Regions from separate parts of the Bordetella genomosp. 5 genome, predicted to be linked through region 3. Evidence: predicted binding sites of a transcription regulator. Region 3 holds the regulator's gene; each other region holds the start of a gene.
The links. Region 3 encodes LexA, which represses DNA repair genes until DNA is damaged. Its sites were predicted from a motif close to ACTGTATNNNNATACAGT; they were not measured.

Region 1 (5,219 bases), on a different contig from region 3:
CGCTTGCCGCGCGCCGTCCATTTGAAATGTTTTACCGCATTGGTGAGGTAGAGGCTGTCGGGCTCGGCCCCGGCTCGGCGCATGGCCTCGGCCAGCACCTGCCCGGCCGGACCGACGAAGGCGCGGCCGGCGAGATCCTCCTGGTCGCCCGGCTGCTCGCCCACCAGCATCACGCGCGCGGTCTCGGGACCCCGACCCGGCACGGGCTGCGTGGCGTGGCGCCAGAGCTCGCAGCGGCGGCATTGATCCAGCGTCGTGGGCAGGGCACGCTCGGGCAGGGCGCGTTGCGCGTCGACGGCCACGACCTTGCCCGGCATCGCGCTCACCGTCTGCGCCTGACCCACGCGGCGCGCGCCCGCGCGGGCGTCGGCGATCATGCCCGGAATCAGCCGGCCTTCGGGCAGGCCTTTCCAGAAGCGCGCCGGCATGTGCTGGTGCAACGCGGTTTCGTTCAGGCGCGCGGGATTGAATATGCTCTGGTAGTAGGCCAGCCAGAGCGGTTCGATCCGGTCGGTGCCGATGGGCACGATGCTGGCGTCGGCCGGAGCATCGCTGAAATGCATGGTCCGTCCGTCCCACAACGCGGCGCCCTGCGGCGTGCCGATCCACCAGCTTTCGCGGCCCATGCGCCGCGCGAAGTGATCGGCCACGGCATGCAGCACGTCGTGCTCGGGCTCGTACCAGGCGAGATAGCGCGGCAAGGGCAGTGCCTCGGGCATCGCGAGCGCCGGCGTGGGGGCGTCGGGGCCGAGCGCATTCGGATCTTCGCGCCGATGAAAGCGCACGTACGCGATCATGTCGTGGTGGGCGCGCCTCACCGATTTGGCCATGGCGTGCAGCCGCGCACCATCGGGGTCGGCGGCCGACTCGGCCGAGCGGTCTCCTTCGCACCAGCGCCACAGCACGCGATAGAGCAGACCCCAGCGATCGGGCGAGCGATAGTGCGCGGCCTCCTGGAGTAGCGTGGCCAGGGAGCGGGAGATGCGCACGGTGGACGGCGACGGCGCAGGGTGGGCGGCGCTCGCGTCCGCGTTGGGAGCGTCGTCCAGGGCCATCTGCATCTGCTCGGCGCCGGCGATGCGCTCGTCCCAGGACAGGCTCTCGGGCGCGCGGCGCTCGGCCAGCGCCTGCAGCGCGAGCGCGCGCCAGCCGGGGTAGCCGCCCTCGACGCGTACGGTGGCCGGCAGCCGTGCGGTCATAGCAGCGCCAGCTGTTCGGGCGGTGGCGCCAGCGCGCGCCGCAGTTGCGCCGACGAAGGTTCGGCCAATGGCGGCTTGTAATCCTGCACCACGATGAAGGGCTTGACCTTGTCCATCGCGCAGCGCAGCCGCGCCACGTCCTGGTAGCGGATCGCGCGCATGCGGCGCAACTCGACCAGACGCTCGGCATTGCGCATGCCGATGCCGGGCACGCGCGCGATCATCCGCTGCGGCGCGCGATTGAGGTCCACCGGAAAAGACTCGCGATGCGACAGCGCCCACGCGAGCTTGGGATCGATGTCCAGCGGCAGATTGCCGCCCGCCTGCAGCAGCTCTTCGGCCTGGAAGCCGTAGCCGCGCATCAGGAAATCGGCCTGATAGAGCCGATGCTCGCGTTGCAGCGGGGGCGGTTGCTGCGGCACGGATGCCGGGCTGTCGGGAATGGGGCTGAAGGCCGAGTAGTAGACGCGCTTGAGCTTGTAGGCGCCATAGAGGGTCTGCGCGGTCTGCAGAATGGTGTGGTCGTCGGCCTCGTCGGCGCCCACGATCATCTGGGTGCTTTGGCCGGCCGGCGCCTTGCGTGCGGCCTCGGAGGCGCGCGGTTTCGCCGGCGTCTCGTGCTCGGCTTCTTCCTGGGCCAGGCGGATCGACCCCATGGCCCGCTTGATGGTGTGCGCGCTCTTTTCGGGCGCGAGCCGCTGCAGCCCGCCCTCGGTGGGCAGCTCGATGTTCACGCTCAGGCGGTCGGCATACACACCCGCCAGCGTGATGAGCTCGGGCGACGCATCCGGAATGGTCTTGAGGTGGATATAACCGCGGAACGCGTGTTCCTCGCGCAGCGACTGCGCCACGCGCACCAGTTGTTCCATGGTGTAGTCGGCATTGCGAATGATGCCCGAGCTCAGGAACAGCCCGTCGATGTAGTTGCGGCGATAGAAGTCGAGCGTGAGATCCACCACTTCGCTCGGCTGGAATCGCGCGCGCGGTACGTTGCTCGTGCGCCGGTTGACGCAATAGTGGCAGTCGTACTGGCAGAAGTTCGTCAGCAGGATCTTGAGCAGCGACACGCAGCGGCCGTCGGGCGTGTAGCTGTGACAGATGCCGGCGCCGGTGCTGGCGCCCAGGCCTTCGCGGCCGCGCGAGTCGCGCTTGGGCGCGCCGCTGCTGGCGCACGAGGCGTCGTACTTCGCCGCGTCGGCCAGGATCTCGAGCTTGGTGAGCAGTTCCATGGCGGTTCAATAGCTGGATATATATCCAGTATTGTACGCGCTCTATCGGACTTGTCCGATGGGCCTGCAAGGCACTTTAGGGGACGGTTCAGCAGGGTGCTGCGGCGCGCCGGCGGTGTCGGCCGGCGCGGCCTCGATGCGTGGCCCGCGACCTCAGCGGCTCAGCGCGAAATGTCGCTCGAGCAGCTCGCCGAAGCGATCGTAGGCCGCGTTGGCGCCGGCGATCACGGCGTCGTGCGCGCGCGGGTCGAGCGCCTCGTCGTCGAGCGAGGCGACGAACCGGCGCCACACGACAGCGCGGCCTTCGGGGTAGGCCGCCAGGTTGCGCGCGCCGAATTCGGCCGACAGCCCCAGGTTGGCCTGCGCCTCTTTGAAGAGAAACGCGGCACCCAGCGTCGAACCCTCGGACACATACAGCCAGCCCAGCGCTTCGGGCATGGCCACGTCCGTGCTGGCGACACGGTCGACCGGCACGTCGGCATTCAGGTCGCGCAGGTCGGCCAGCGAGGCGGATGCGCGGCCGCGCGCGTCGAGGTCGGGCACCGCGGCCTGGACCTCGGCATTCTGGAACAGGTGTTCGACGTCGAGCTGGAACAGGTATTGAGCGGCGACGAAGCGAGCGTACGATTCGCGGCTCGAGAACGGCGCGGCGCGCTCCATCAGGCGATGCATGCGCTCGTGCTGGTCATTCGTCTCGACCTTCAGGCGTTGCGACAGCCGCGGGCGATCGAGAATTTCGGTGGTCATGATGTTCGGTATCCGGGTAATGCGGGCCGCCGGTGTGAATCGACGGAAACGTGCGTCATTCTTTCCTGGCTGCAGGGAATGGCACGTCAAAGTTACTGAAGAACGGGCGTTCGCGCCAGCGGCACGGGTGACGGGGAGGGGGCACGACGGGACCGGGGCGGTGTCCCGCCGGTGCCGGGCGCGCCATTTGCTGGATGTGAGGCTTTCCAGGAGACCACCATGGCACACCAACCCGAAGGACAACGCGAACATCTCGGCGCCAAGATTCAGGAGCTCGAAGCCGAGGGCAAGGTCCCGACCACCGCACCCGACGGCAGCACCTCGCGAGAGATTCCGGTGGATCCGTCGGCCGATCCGGCGCCGGACGAGGCAACGGAAGGTCAGCCCAACCGCGATCCCGACAGCAATTCCGGTTATCCCGCGGGGGGGCATCGTAACCCGCCGGGCCGCGATGCGTACGATCGCCCGCGCGATGCCGAGCAGGATCAGGCGGAGAAGATTCCGTCGGATCGCACCATGGCGCCTTGACGCCGCATGGCGACGAGCGCGGCGGCGTCGATCGCCGCCGCGCTCGCGTCGTCACCATTCCCCCTGCCAATGTGTGAACAGGCACGGCAGTTGCAGCCCTGTGATCACCGCGCCGCCTTCGGGCGGCGCCACCCGATACGCACTGGCCGCCACGCGGCCAACCCATCCGGAGATCACGATGAAAGCACTCTGCTGGCAGGGCAAGCACGACGTTCAATACGACACAGTTCCCGACCCCACGATCGAGCACGGCCGCGATGCCATCGTGCGCGTCAGCGCCTGCGCGATCTGCGGTTCCGACCTGCACTTGTTCGACGGCTTCATGCCCGAGATGCACAAGGGCGACATCCTTGGCCACGAGTTCATGGGAGAGGTGGTGGAGGTGGGCCGCGACAACACCGCGCTCAAGGTCGGCGACCGCGTCGTCGTGCCGTTCACCATCACCTGCGGCGAGTGCGATCAGTGCCGCGTCGGTAATTTTTCCGTGTGCGAACGCACCAACCGCAACGCCAGCATGGCCGCCAAGATGTTCGGCCACACGACGGCTGGCCTCTTCGGCTACACCCATCTGACCGGCGGCTATGCCGGCGGGCAGGCCGAGTATGTGCGCGTGCCGTTCGCGGACACGACCCACATCAAGGTGCCCGACGGCGTATCCGACGAACAGGTGCTGTTCCTGGGCGACATTCTGCCCACTGGCTGGCAGGCCGCGGCGCAGTGCGAGATCAAGCCCACGGACACGGTGGCCATCTGGGGCGCCGGTCCGGTCGGCCTCATGACCGTGCTGAGCGCGATCCTGCAGGGCGCCCGCCAGGTGATCTGCATCGACCGCGTGCCGGAGCGGCTCGCGATGGCCGCCCAGGCGGGCGCGCTCACGATCAACTTCGACGAGCAGAGCGTGGTCGAGTGTCTCAACGAAATGACCCAGGGCAAGGGCCCGGAAAAATGCATCGACGCGGTGGGCCTCGAAGCGCACGCCGCCGGCTCGTTCGATGCGATCTACGATCGTGCCAAACAGGCGGTCGGCGCGGAAACGGACCGGCCCCACGTGCTACGGGAAATGATCTACGTGTGCCGGCCGGGTGGTGTGTTGTCGATTCCGGGCGTCTATGGCGGCGTGGTCGACAAGATTCCGTTCGGCGCGTCGATGAACAAGGGGCTCACCTGGCGCATGGGCCAGACGCACGTGCGGCGCTGGACGGACGATCTGCTCGCGCGCATCGTCGAGGGCGAGATCGATCCGTCGTTCATCATCACGCACACCGCGCCGCTCGCCGAGGGGCCGGAGCTGTACAAGACCTTCCGCGATAAACACGATGGCTGCGTAAAGGTCGTGCTGAAGCCGTAGCGACGCCTGCGTGCAGAAAGCGGTGAGCACACGTGCCACCGCTTTCTGTTCCGCGACCGCTCAATAGCTGTAGCTGATGCCCAGTTGCGCGGTGCGCGGCGCGCCCGGGTAAACGTAGGTGTTGAAGGCGCCTTCGTCGTAGTTGCGGTCGAACAGGTTGGTGATGTC
Region 2 (5,219 bases), on a different contig from region 3:
CGTCGTCCATTCGAGAATATGGTCGTACCAGGCGAAGTCTCCCACCGGCACGAACTTCAGACCGTTGGACGCCTGCAGACGCCAATGCTCGGCGCGCAGGGCGCGGCCCGTGTCGCGCAGCGACGCCGCGTCCTGCTGCCCGGCCCAATAGGCCTCGACAGCGCGCTTGAGCTCACGCTGAGCCCCCACGCGAGGGAAACCCAGATTATGAATAATGATCATGGGATCGCACCCTTACACAAGTTTGGTTCATGGTAAGGCTGTATTCTGCAACCAGTTCAACGTGAGCCAAAATCAATCTCTACATACATTTGTTGAATTTTGCTCATGGTTGAGCGATCATCCCGCCATCGTCCGACGCGCCGCCTCTCCGATGCTAGAAATCCGCCACCTCGAAACCCTGTCCGCAATCCGGGACGGAGGCAGTCTTCAGGAGGCAGCTGAACGGCTGCACCTGACGCAGTCGGCCTTGTCGCACCAGCTTCGGGATCTTGAAACCCGTCTGGGAACACAGCTGCTCAATCGGCGTACGCGACCGGCTCGCCTCACCACGGCGGGCTTGAGGGTGCTGGCCTTGGCCGACGAGGTGCTGCCGCGCATGCGCGCCACCGAACGCGAACTGCAGCGCCTTGCAGCCGGGCGCACCGGTCGGCTGCATCTGGCTATCGACTGCCATTCCTGCTTTCAATGGCTGATGCCGGCGCTCGATGAGTTTCGCGCGCAGTGGCCGGAGGTCGCGCTGGATCTGTCGGCGGCATTCTCGTTCGCACCACTGCCGGCGCTGGTGCGCGGTGACCTGGATCTCGTGATCACGTCCGACCCGCAGCCGCTCGACGCGGTGAGCTACCTGCCGCTCTTCAAGTACGAGCTCGTGCTGGCCGTGTCCGAGGCCAATCCGCTCGCCACCAGCCGCAACATCCTGCCCTCGCAGCTGGTGGACCAGACGCTCATCACCTATCCCGTCGACCGGCAACGGCTGGACGTGTTTACGGCCTTTCTGGATCCCGCCGATGTCGAGCCCGCACACATTCGCCGTGCCGAGCTCACGCCGATCATTGCGCAGCTGGTGGCCAGCAATCGCGGCGTGGCCGCGCTGCCCAACTGGGCACTGGCCGAGTATCTGAATCAGGGCTGGCTACGCGTCTGCCACCTGGGCCCTCAGGGCGTCTGGCGCACGCTTTATGCGGCCGTGCGCGCGGAAGACAGCGACACCTCGTATATCAGCGAATTTCTGGGCATTGCGCGCAACACCTGCTTCAGCACACTCACCGGCATCAAGTCGGCCAAGAGCTGATCGGACGTCGCCGTGTCAGTCGTCGTCGTGCTCGCTGGCGCCGATCACGCGGCGTATGACGTCGTGAGCAAAGCCGCGCCCCGCCAGAAACCGCGCCTGTTTGGCATAAGCGGCGCGATCGGCGGGCGCCTCCCCAAAACGCCGGCGCCAGACATCGAGCGCGCGCTCGTATTCGGTGGCACGCAGCGACTCCTTGACCTCGGCAATCTGGGCATCCGCCACACCGCTTTGCTTGAGCTCCTGGACGATGCGCGCCGTTCCTTGGCGCGAGGCCTTGCGATGCGCAAGGCTCTGCGCGAATCGCTCGTCCGACTGCCAGCCCTCGCGCGTGAGAGCGTCGATGACCTGCTCGACCTCTTCCTCGCTGTCGGCGTACGGGGCGAGCTTGCGGGCGAGGTCGGCACGCGTATATTCGCGCCGCGACAGATAACCGACGGCACGCCCCTTGAGGCTGGGCCCGCGGCGTTTTGGCTTGGCATCGGGATCGCCGTCGGCGTGAGGCGGCTGGGCGCCCGCCTTGTCATCACGCCCCCGCGCGGCTGCACGGCGCCGCGCGCCGCCCGTGCGCATCTCCGAGGTGCGGGTATAGACCGGTACGTCCGGGGCGGCCGACGCGGTGGCGCTGCCCTCGCCCTCCGCACGGCCCCGCGAGCGCGGCGCGACCGTCTCGAACTCGTCGTCCAGGCGTTCGAGGGTGCGATCGGAGGGCGGGGAGTAACGCGTGCTCATGGCCGTAGGATAAAGACAACGGGCTAAAAAAAGAGCGGGCGGCGCCTTGGACCCAAAGCGCCGCCCGCTGACGCAGACGGAAACCGGAGACAGGCAAAGACCGCCCTGTCTCCGTAGATCAGTCTTCGGACGACTCTTCGGCCGTCGGCGCAAACTCGGACGCGCGGCTGACGATGCCTTGGTTTTCGCGGATCTTGTTTTCGATCTCGATGGCCATCTGGCGGTTTTCTTTCAGGTATTCGCGGACGTTGTCCTTGCCCTGACCGATGCGGTTGCCCGAGTAGCTGTACCAGGCGCCCGACTTGTCGACCACGTTGGCGGCCACGCCCAGATCGATGATCTCGCCTTCACGTGAGATACCCTGGCCGTACATGATGTCGAACTCGGCCTGCTTGAACGGCGGCGCGACCTTGTTCTTGACGACCTTGACGCGGGTTTCGTTGCCGACGACCTCGTCGCCCTTCTTGATCGAACCGATGCGGCGGATATCCAGACGCACGGACGAGTAGAACTTGAGCGCATTGCCACCGGTGGTGGTTTCGGGGTTGCCGAACATCACGCCGATCTTCATGCGGATCTGGTTGATGAAGATCACCATGCAATTGGTGCGCTTGATCGTGGCGGTGAGCTTGCGCAACGCCTGGCTCATCAGGCGAGCCTGAAGGCCGGGCAGGGAGTCGCCCATCTCGCCTTCGATTTCGGCCTTGGGCACGAGCGCCGCGACCGAGTCGATGACGATCAGATCGACCGAGCCCGAACGCACCAGCGCGTCGGTGATCTCGAGGGCCTGTTCACCGGTGTCGGGCTGCGAGATCAGCAGGTCGGTGAGGTTGACGCCCAGCTTGGAGGCGTATTGGACGTCGAGCGCGTGCTCGGCGTCGACGAACGCGCAGGTGCCACCGATCTTTTGCATCTCGGCGATGACCTGCAGCGTGAGCGTGGTCTTGCCGGAGGACTCGGGACCGTAGATCTCGACAACCCGGCCGCGCGGCAGACCGCCGACGCCCAGGGCGATGTCCAGACCCAGCGAACCGGTGGAGACGACCTGGATGTTGTGCTCGACCTCGTTATCGCCGTAGCGCATGATCGAGCCCTTGCCGAACTGCTTCTCGATCTGCGAGAGGGCCGCGGCCAGCGCCTTGGCTTTTTCCGACGAGGCCTTGCTGGTTTTGTCGTCCATGTGGAGTCCTATCTGAATGAGTGTGCGGGGGTGCGGAACGATGGTTTCGGAGGATGGCGGGCCTGGCGCCCTGGCACGGGCTGGCTCACAGGCTGGCCCTCACATCGCCCCCGCTCCCTGAAATTTCGATGGCGATTATGGCATTGAATTGTACTGTATAAAAATCCAGTAAGACAAGTTTTCCACGTATTCCCTGAGTGGGCAAGGCTCGCCCCCTATGACAGAATCGCCGGGACGTCCGGGCCCCCGCCCGGGCCGGCCTTTCCGTAGCCTCGATGCGCATTCTCATCGCCGAAGACGACAGCATTCTCGCCGACGGGCTTTCCCGCTCCCTGCGCCACAACGGCTATGCGGTCGACGCGGTGCGCGACGGCCTTGCCGCCGATTCCGCGCTCGCCGCCCAGCCCTTCGATCTGCTGATCCTCGACCTCGGCCTGCCCCAGCTCACCGGCCTCGAGGTGCTGCGGCGGTTGCGCGCGCGCAACTCCGTCCTGCCCGTCCTGATCCTTACCGCGGCCGATAGCATCGAGCAGCGCGTCAAGGGCCTGGATCTCGGCGCCGACGACTACATGGCCAAGCCTTTCGCGCTGTCCGAACTCGAGGCGCGCGTGCGAGCCCTCACCCGGCGCGGCGCGGGCGGCGGCGCCACCGTCATCCGGCACGGCCGCCTCACTTTCGACCAGACCGGCCGCGTGGCCATGGTCGACGATCAGACGCTCGATCTCTCCGCGCGCGAAGTCAGCCTGCTCGAGATCCTGCTGGCCCGCAGCGGCCGCATGGTCAGCAAGACCCAGCTGGTCGACCACCTGTGCGAATGGGGCGAAGAGGTCAGCACCAACGCCATCGAGGTCTATGTGCACCGGCTGCGCAAGAAACTCGAACCCAGCGGCGTGAAGATCATCACCGTGCGAGGCCTGGGCTACTGTCTGGAGCGGGATCACGGTGCCTCTTTCCTCGCCAGCTGAGCCGGCGCGCACCGAAACGCTGAACCACGAAGCCCTCGAGGCGCTGCGCGGCGGCGCCAAGGGGCCGAGCTTCGCGCCGCCTCAGCGCTCGCTGCTGGGCGAAATCCTCGACTGGATGCTGGCCCCGCTGTTCCTGCTCTGGCCGATGAGCGTGGCCATCACGTATGTAGTGGCCCAGAACATCGCCAACGCGCCCTATGACCGCGCGCTGGCCAACAACCTCAACGTGCTCACGCACCAGATCCAGGCGGTACAGGGTCGCGCGGCGCTGCGCATGAGCGATGCCGCGCGCGAGGTCCTGCGCGCCGACGAGACCGACAGCGTCTTCTGGCTCGCGCTGGGCAGCCGTGGCGAATACCTCGGCGGCGACCGCGCCCTGCCCCTGCCGCCGCTGGCCGGCCAGCCGCAGCCCGGCCGCGTGCTCTATGCCGACGACACGCTGCGCGGCTTCGGGGTGCGCCTGGCCTACACCTGGGTCGACCTGAAGCTGCCCGATACCCAGCCCGCCCTCGTCATCGTGGCCGAGACGGTCGAAAAGCGCGCCCAGTTGGCCAACGACATCATCAAGGGCGTGATCATTCCGCAATTCGTGGTGTTGCCGATCGCGGTGCTGCTGGTGTGGTTCGGGCTGTCGCGCGGCGTGGCGCCGCTCAATGCCTTGCAGCAGCGCCTGCGCGCGCGCCGTCCCGACGACCTCTCCCCGATCGACGAACGCGCGGCGCCCTCGGAGATCGCGCCGCTGGTGGGCGCGATGAACGACCTGCTCAAGCGCCTGTCGGCCAACGTCGAGGCGCAGCGGCGGTTCGTAGCCGACGCGGCGCACCAGCTCAAGACGCCCCTGGCAGGCTTGCGCACCCAGGCCGAGCTCGCGCTGCGCGACGCCAGCCCCGAAGAGATGCAGTCGAGCCTGCGTCAGCTGGTCACGGGCTCGGAACGCGCCACGCGCCTCGTGAATCAGCTGCTGCTGCTGGCGCGCGCCGAGACACCCGATGCCACCGGACTCGCGCGCGTCGATCTGAACACCATTGCCTACGATCAGACGATGCAATGG
Region 3 (5,219 bases):
GGCGGCGATCTGCTGACCATCGAAGTCGCCGATATGCCGGGTAAGGGCGTCATTCAGCGCACGGGTTCGCTCGGCGATGTGATGAAGGAATCGGTCGAGGCCGCTCGTACGGTGGTGCGTTCGCGCGCTCGCCGTCTGGGCTTCGCGGACAGCGTGTTCGAAAAGCACGACATGCACGTCCACGTGCCCGAGGGTGCCACGCCCAAGGACGGCCCGTCCGCCGGTATCGCGATCACGACGGCCATGGTGTCGGCCCTGTCGCGCATCCCGGTGCGTGCCGATGTCGCCATGACCGGTGAGATCACGCTGCGCGGCGAAGTGCTGCCGATCGGCGGTCTCAAGGAGAAGCTGCTGGCCGCGCACCGTGGCGGTATCAAGACGGTGCTGATTCCCGAAGAAAACGTGAAGGATCTCGCCGAGATTCCCGACAACGTGAAGAACTTCCTCGAGATCGTGCCGGTGCGCTGGATCGACAAGGTGCTCGAGCTCGCGCTCGAACGCCAGCCGGAACCGCTCGCCGAGGAAGAAGCCTCCAAAGAGCCGCTGGTGGCCAAGCCCGTCGAGGCAGGCTCCACCGACCCGGTGATCAAGCACTGACACAGGCTCCGCTTGCCTCGCGGGATCGGAGGCAGCAGAACTGAAGAGAAGCCCGGACCAACGGTCCGGGCTTTTTTTTTGCGGTGTTCGTCGCGGGCTCTCGTGCGCAACCGAGAGGATGTGGCGCTGCGGCGCGGTCCGGAAGTCCCCGCATGGTTACGTTGCGGCGCAGCAGCCTGGCGCTGCCGCGGCCCACCCTCGTCCAAATGGAATAGCGGCGTTTCCATTAATTCAAGCAGGGCAGCCAGCCGTCTCTCTAGTATGGGTCCAGGTCGCCGCACAGACGGACGACCAAAGACCAATAAAGGGAGACAAGCATGGATTCGGTATGGCAGGCTGCCCGTGAGGGCTGCCCGGACGAGGCCGGGCGTGGCAAAGGCGTAGCGGGGCAAACCGCGCGTCGCGAACATGAAGGGCGCGGGGCGCGGCGGCGTGGTGGATGCCTTGGCGCGTTCGGCGTGCTGGCGCTCGCCATGGCGACGGGCGCCTCCGCCGCGCAACCCGCATGGCCGCAAAAGCCGGTATCCGTGGTGGTCGCGTTCTCCGCGGGCGGCACGACGGATATCCTCGCGCGCGAAATCGGTGCGTCGCTCACGCAGCGCTGGGGCCAGTCGGTGGTGGTGGAAAACAAGCCCGGCGCGAGCGGCAACATCGGCACGCAGGCGGTCGTGAATGCGGCACCCGACGGCTACACACTGCTGATCAACTCGATCGGACCGATTGCCGTCAATCCCGCCTTGTATCGCAAGCTGCCATTCGATCCGCAAAAGGATCTCAAGCCGGTGGTGCTCGTCGCCGACGTGCCGAACGTTCTGGTGGTGCACCCGTCGAGCAACGTGAAGACGCTGGCGGAACTGGTGCAGCGCATGAAGGCCAAGCCCAATGGCTACAACTGCGCCTCGACCGGCGTGGGCACCGCGGCGCATCTGTCATGCGCCACGTTCGCGCAACAGGCGGGCGTGGAAGTGACGCACATTCCCTACAAGGGCGCCGATGCGCTGAACGATCTGCTGGGCGGCCGCGTGCAATTCATGTTCGCGACCATCCCTTCGGTCATGGGGCATCTGCGCTCTGGCGCGCTGGTGCCGTTGGCCGTGTCCACGCAACGCCGATCGCCCAGCCTGCCCAACGTACCGACGGTCGCTGAAAGCGGCTATCCGAAGTTCGCGCTGGGCTCCTGGTTCGGCTATTTCGTGCCCAAGCGCACGCCGGACGAGATCGTGGCACGCATCAACGCCGACGTGAACGCCGTGCTGGCCGAGCCCGTCATCAAGCAGAAGCTCCAGAGCGAAGGGGCCGAGGCCGTGGGCGGAACGCCGCAGCAGTTCGCCGACTACGTGCGTTCCGAGACCGACAAGTGGGGCAAGGTCGTCGAGCAACTCGGAGTGGCACTCGATTGAAGGCTCAGCCCTATGTCGTGGTGAGCACGCGTGCGCTGGCGCCGGAGGCGATGACGCGCGCGCGTGCCTTGTTCGATTTCCGGGTGGCGCTGGATCCCGGCGAGGCCAGTCTGCGCGTCGCGCTAAGGGACGCGCACGCCGTGATCGCGCGCGATGATCTGCCCGAGGACCTGTGCACGCTGGCGCCGCGCCTCATCATGGTAGCCCGCCATGGCGTGGGGCTCGACGTGGTGCCGTTGGCCGCCTGCTCCGAACACGGCGTGCTGGTCAGCAACGTGCCGGGCGGCAACGCGCGCAGCGTGGCGGAATTCGCGGTCATGCGCATGTTGATGCTGGCGCGCGAGCAGTCTCGCATCGACGCCGCCATGCACGAGGCGGGCTGGGACGAGACGCGCAGCCGCTATTCTGGCCGGGCGCTGGAGTTGTACGGCCGTCGGGCCGGCATCCTGGGCTATGGCGCGATTGCCGCGGCGCTGGCGCCGATGCTGCATTTTGGCTTCGGCATGGAGGTGTATGTCAGCACCCGGGATCCCGCCCGGCTGCCCGCCTGGGTCAGGCCCGCCTCGCCGGAGGCGTTGGCGCAGGCCTGTCAGTTCGTCCTGCCCTGTGTGGCGCTGAACGCGCAGACCCGGGGCCTCGTCGACGCCGCGTTTCTCGCGGCGATGCGCCGCGATGCCTGGCTGGTGAATGTGTCGCGCGGCGAGGTCATCGATCAGGACGCCTTGGTGGAACGCCTGCGCGGCGGGCATCTGGCCGGGGCTGCGCTCGATGTCGTGCGCGAGCGGCGCCTGGACGCGGATCACCCCTTGTTGAAACTGCCTGGGGTGCTCGTGTCGCCGCACCTCGCCGGCCATACCGCCGACGCAAATCTGCGCAATGGCATGAGCGCGCTCGACAGCCTCGAGTCGGTGCTGTTGCGGGGCGAATCCCCGCCGCTGGCAGTGAATGCGGAGCAGGCCTGGCCGGCGGCGCACGCCAGGTGGCAGGCCGGCCGCTGAAGCACGCAGGCGACGCGGTAGCAAAGGCACGAGCGAGACCACAAGCACAAGGCAAAAGCACAAGGCACAAGCCAAAGGCACGAGCACAAGGCAAGCGCAAGGCACGAGCACACGGCACAAACAAAATGCGCAAGCAAAAGGCCCACGCGGTGCGTGGGCCTTTGCTCATTGGGGCGGAGCGGCTCGGGTGAGCCTGCCGCTGAGCGCCTAGTGCAGCGCTTGCGTGCGGATGAGGCCGACCGCGATGCCTTCGAGGGCGAATTCGTCTTCGCGGCCGACGATGATCGGGCTGAAGTCGGGATTCTCGGGCAGCAGCTCGATGCGGCCATTCTGGCACTGCAGACGCTTGACCGTGACTTCGTCGCCGAGTCGGGCGACGACGATCTGACCGTTGCGGGCCTCGGAGGCGCGCTTGACCGCGAGCAGGTCGCCCTCGAGGATGCCGACATCGCGCATGCTCATGCCGCGCACCTTGAGCAGGTAATCCGGGGTTTGCGCGAACAGGCCCGGGTCGACGCCGACCTCGCGCTCGACGTGCTCGGCCGCCAGGATGGGGCTGCCGGCGGCCACGCGGCCCACCAGCGGCAGCAGCAGCTGCGACAGGCTGGGCATGGGCAGCATCGGCTGACGTGCGCTGGCATCCGGCTCGGCGTCTTTCAGGCGGATGCCGCGCGAGGCGCCGGCGGTGAGCTCGATTGCGCCCTTGCGTGCCAGCGCCTTCAGATGATCCTCGGCGGCGTTGGGCGAGCGGAATCCCAGCGCCTGCGCGATCTCGGCGCGCGTGGGCGGAAAACCGGTACGGGCGACGGTTTGCCGGATGAGGTTGAGGATTTCCTGCTGGCGTTCCGTGAGTTTCGTGGCCATGGCGATGATCCGCCAGATGCGGACTGTATGTATATACAGCGTGATTCTGGGGGACGATACCGAAAAAAGCAAGTCCACGGGACGGACGCCCAAACAAAAGCCCACCGCGAGGGTGGGCTTCGGTTCGTTGGCCCGCTCGCGCGGGCCTCGGAGGCAGCTGCTTACTTCAGCACGGCGGCGATGGCGCGGGCCACGACGTCGATGTTGCGGCTGTTGAGCGCGGCCACGCAGATGCGGCCGCTGGAGACGGCGTACACGCCGTGCTCTTCGCGCAGACGGTCGACCTGGGCCGAGGTCAGGCCCGAGTACGAGAACATGCCACGCTGACGCAGCACGAAGCTGAAGTCCTGGGTGGCGCCGGCCTCGGCGATCTTGGCGACCAGCTGCTTGCGCATTTCGCGGATGCGATCGCGCATACCGGCGAGTTCCTGCTTCCATTCGGCCAGCAGCTCGGGCGTGTTCAGCACGGTCGAGACCACGGTGCCGCCGTGGGTGGGCGGGTTGGAGTAGTTGGTGCGGATGACGCGCTTGAGCTGGCTCAGGACGCGCGTGGCCTCGTCCTTGTTGCCGGCGATCACGGTCAGGGCGCCGACGCGCTCGCCATACAGCGAGAACGACTTCGAGAACGACGAGCTCACGAACATGGTGAGGCCGAGGTCGGCGAACATGCGCACCACGGCGGCGTCCTGCTCGAGGTCTTCGCCGAAGCCCTGGTAGGCGATATCGAGGAAGGGCACGAGGTTGCGCGCCTTCACGACATCGGCGATCTGCTTCCACTGCTCGGCGGTGGGATCCACGCCGGTGGGGTTGTGGCAGCACGCGTGCAGCACCACGACGGTCTTCTCGGGCGCGGCCTGCAGGCCGGCGAGCATGGCGTCGAAGTTCAGGCCGCGGGTGCTGGCGTCGTAATAGGGGTAGGTGCCGACGGTGAACCCGGCGCGCTCAAACAGCGCGCGGTGGTTTTCCCAGCTCGGGTCGCTGATCAACACTTGCGACTGCGGCAGCAGCTGACGCAGGAAGTCGGCGCCGATCTTGAGGGCACCCGTACCGCCCAGTGCCTGGGTCGTCAGCACGCGGCCTTCGGCGGCGAGCTTGGAATCATTGCCCAGCAGCAGCGCCTGCGCGCCCTTGTTGTAGCCGGCGATCCCTTCGATCGGCAGGTAGCCACGTGCGGCGGCGGCTTCGATGCGGGCGATCTCGGCCTTGCGGACGGCGCCCAGCAGGGGGATGCGTCCCTCATCATCGTAGTACACGCCCACGCCCAGGTTGACTTTACCGGGGCGGGTATCGGCGTTGTACTGCTCGTTCAGGCCAAGAATGGGGTCGCGCGGCGCGAGTTCGACGGAATCGAAAAGGGTGC

Region 1: the regulator LexA is predicted to act here: its motif matches at 2,441-2,458, upstream of CAL25_RS15365 (putative DNA modification/repair radical SAM protein).
Region 2: the regulator LexA is predicted to act here: its motif matches at 3,356-3,373, upstream of recA (recombinase RecA).

The regions. Positions count from the first base shown of each region.
Region 1 covers NZ_NEVP01000009.1:209,626-214,844, forward strand. The annotation lists gene CAL25_RS15360 (UdgX family uracil-DNA binding protein) at 1-1,199, opposite strand, end outside; gene CAL25_RS15365 (putative DNA modification/repair radical SAM protein) at 1,196-2,428, opposite strand; gene CAL25_RS15370 (biliverdin-producing heme oxygenase) at 2,582-3,175, opposite strand; gene CAL25_RS15375 (hypothetical protein) at 3,395-3,703, shown strand; gene CAL25_RS15380 (zinc-dependent alcohol dehydrogenase) at 3,882-5,051, shown strand; gene CAL25_RS15385 (TonB-dependent siderophore receptor) at 5,112-5,219, opposite strand, start outside.
Region 2 covers NZ_NEVP01000007.1:56,966-62,184, forward strand. The annotation lists gene metE (5-methyltetrahydropteroyltriglutamate--homocysteine S-methyltransferase) at 1-222, opposite strand, end outside; gene CAL25_RS12255 (LysR family transcriptional regulator) at 374-1,294, shown strand; gene recX (recombination regulator RecX) at 1,310-2,023, opposite strand; gene recA (recombinase RecA) at 2,142-3,203, opposite strand; gene CAL25_RS12270 (response regulator transcription factor) at 3,479-4,168, shown strand; gene CAL25_RS12275 (sensor histidine kinase) at 4,284-5,219, shown strand, end outside.
Region 3 covers NZ_NEVP01000004.1:103,258-108,476, forward strand. The annotation lists gene lon (endopeptidase La) at 1-597, shown strand, start outside; gene CAL25_RS05995 (Bug family tripartite tricarboxylate transporter substrate binding protein) at 1,071-1,997, shown strand; gene CAL25_RS06000 (NAD(P)-dependent oxidoreductase) at 1,994-2,995, shown strand; gene lexA (transcriptional repressor LexA) at 3,203-3,859, opposite strand; gene CAL25_RS06010 (amino acid aminotransferase) at 4,021-5,219, opposite strand, start outside.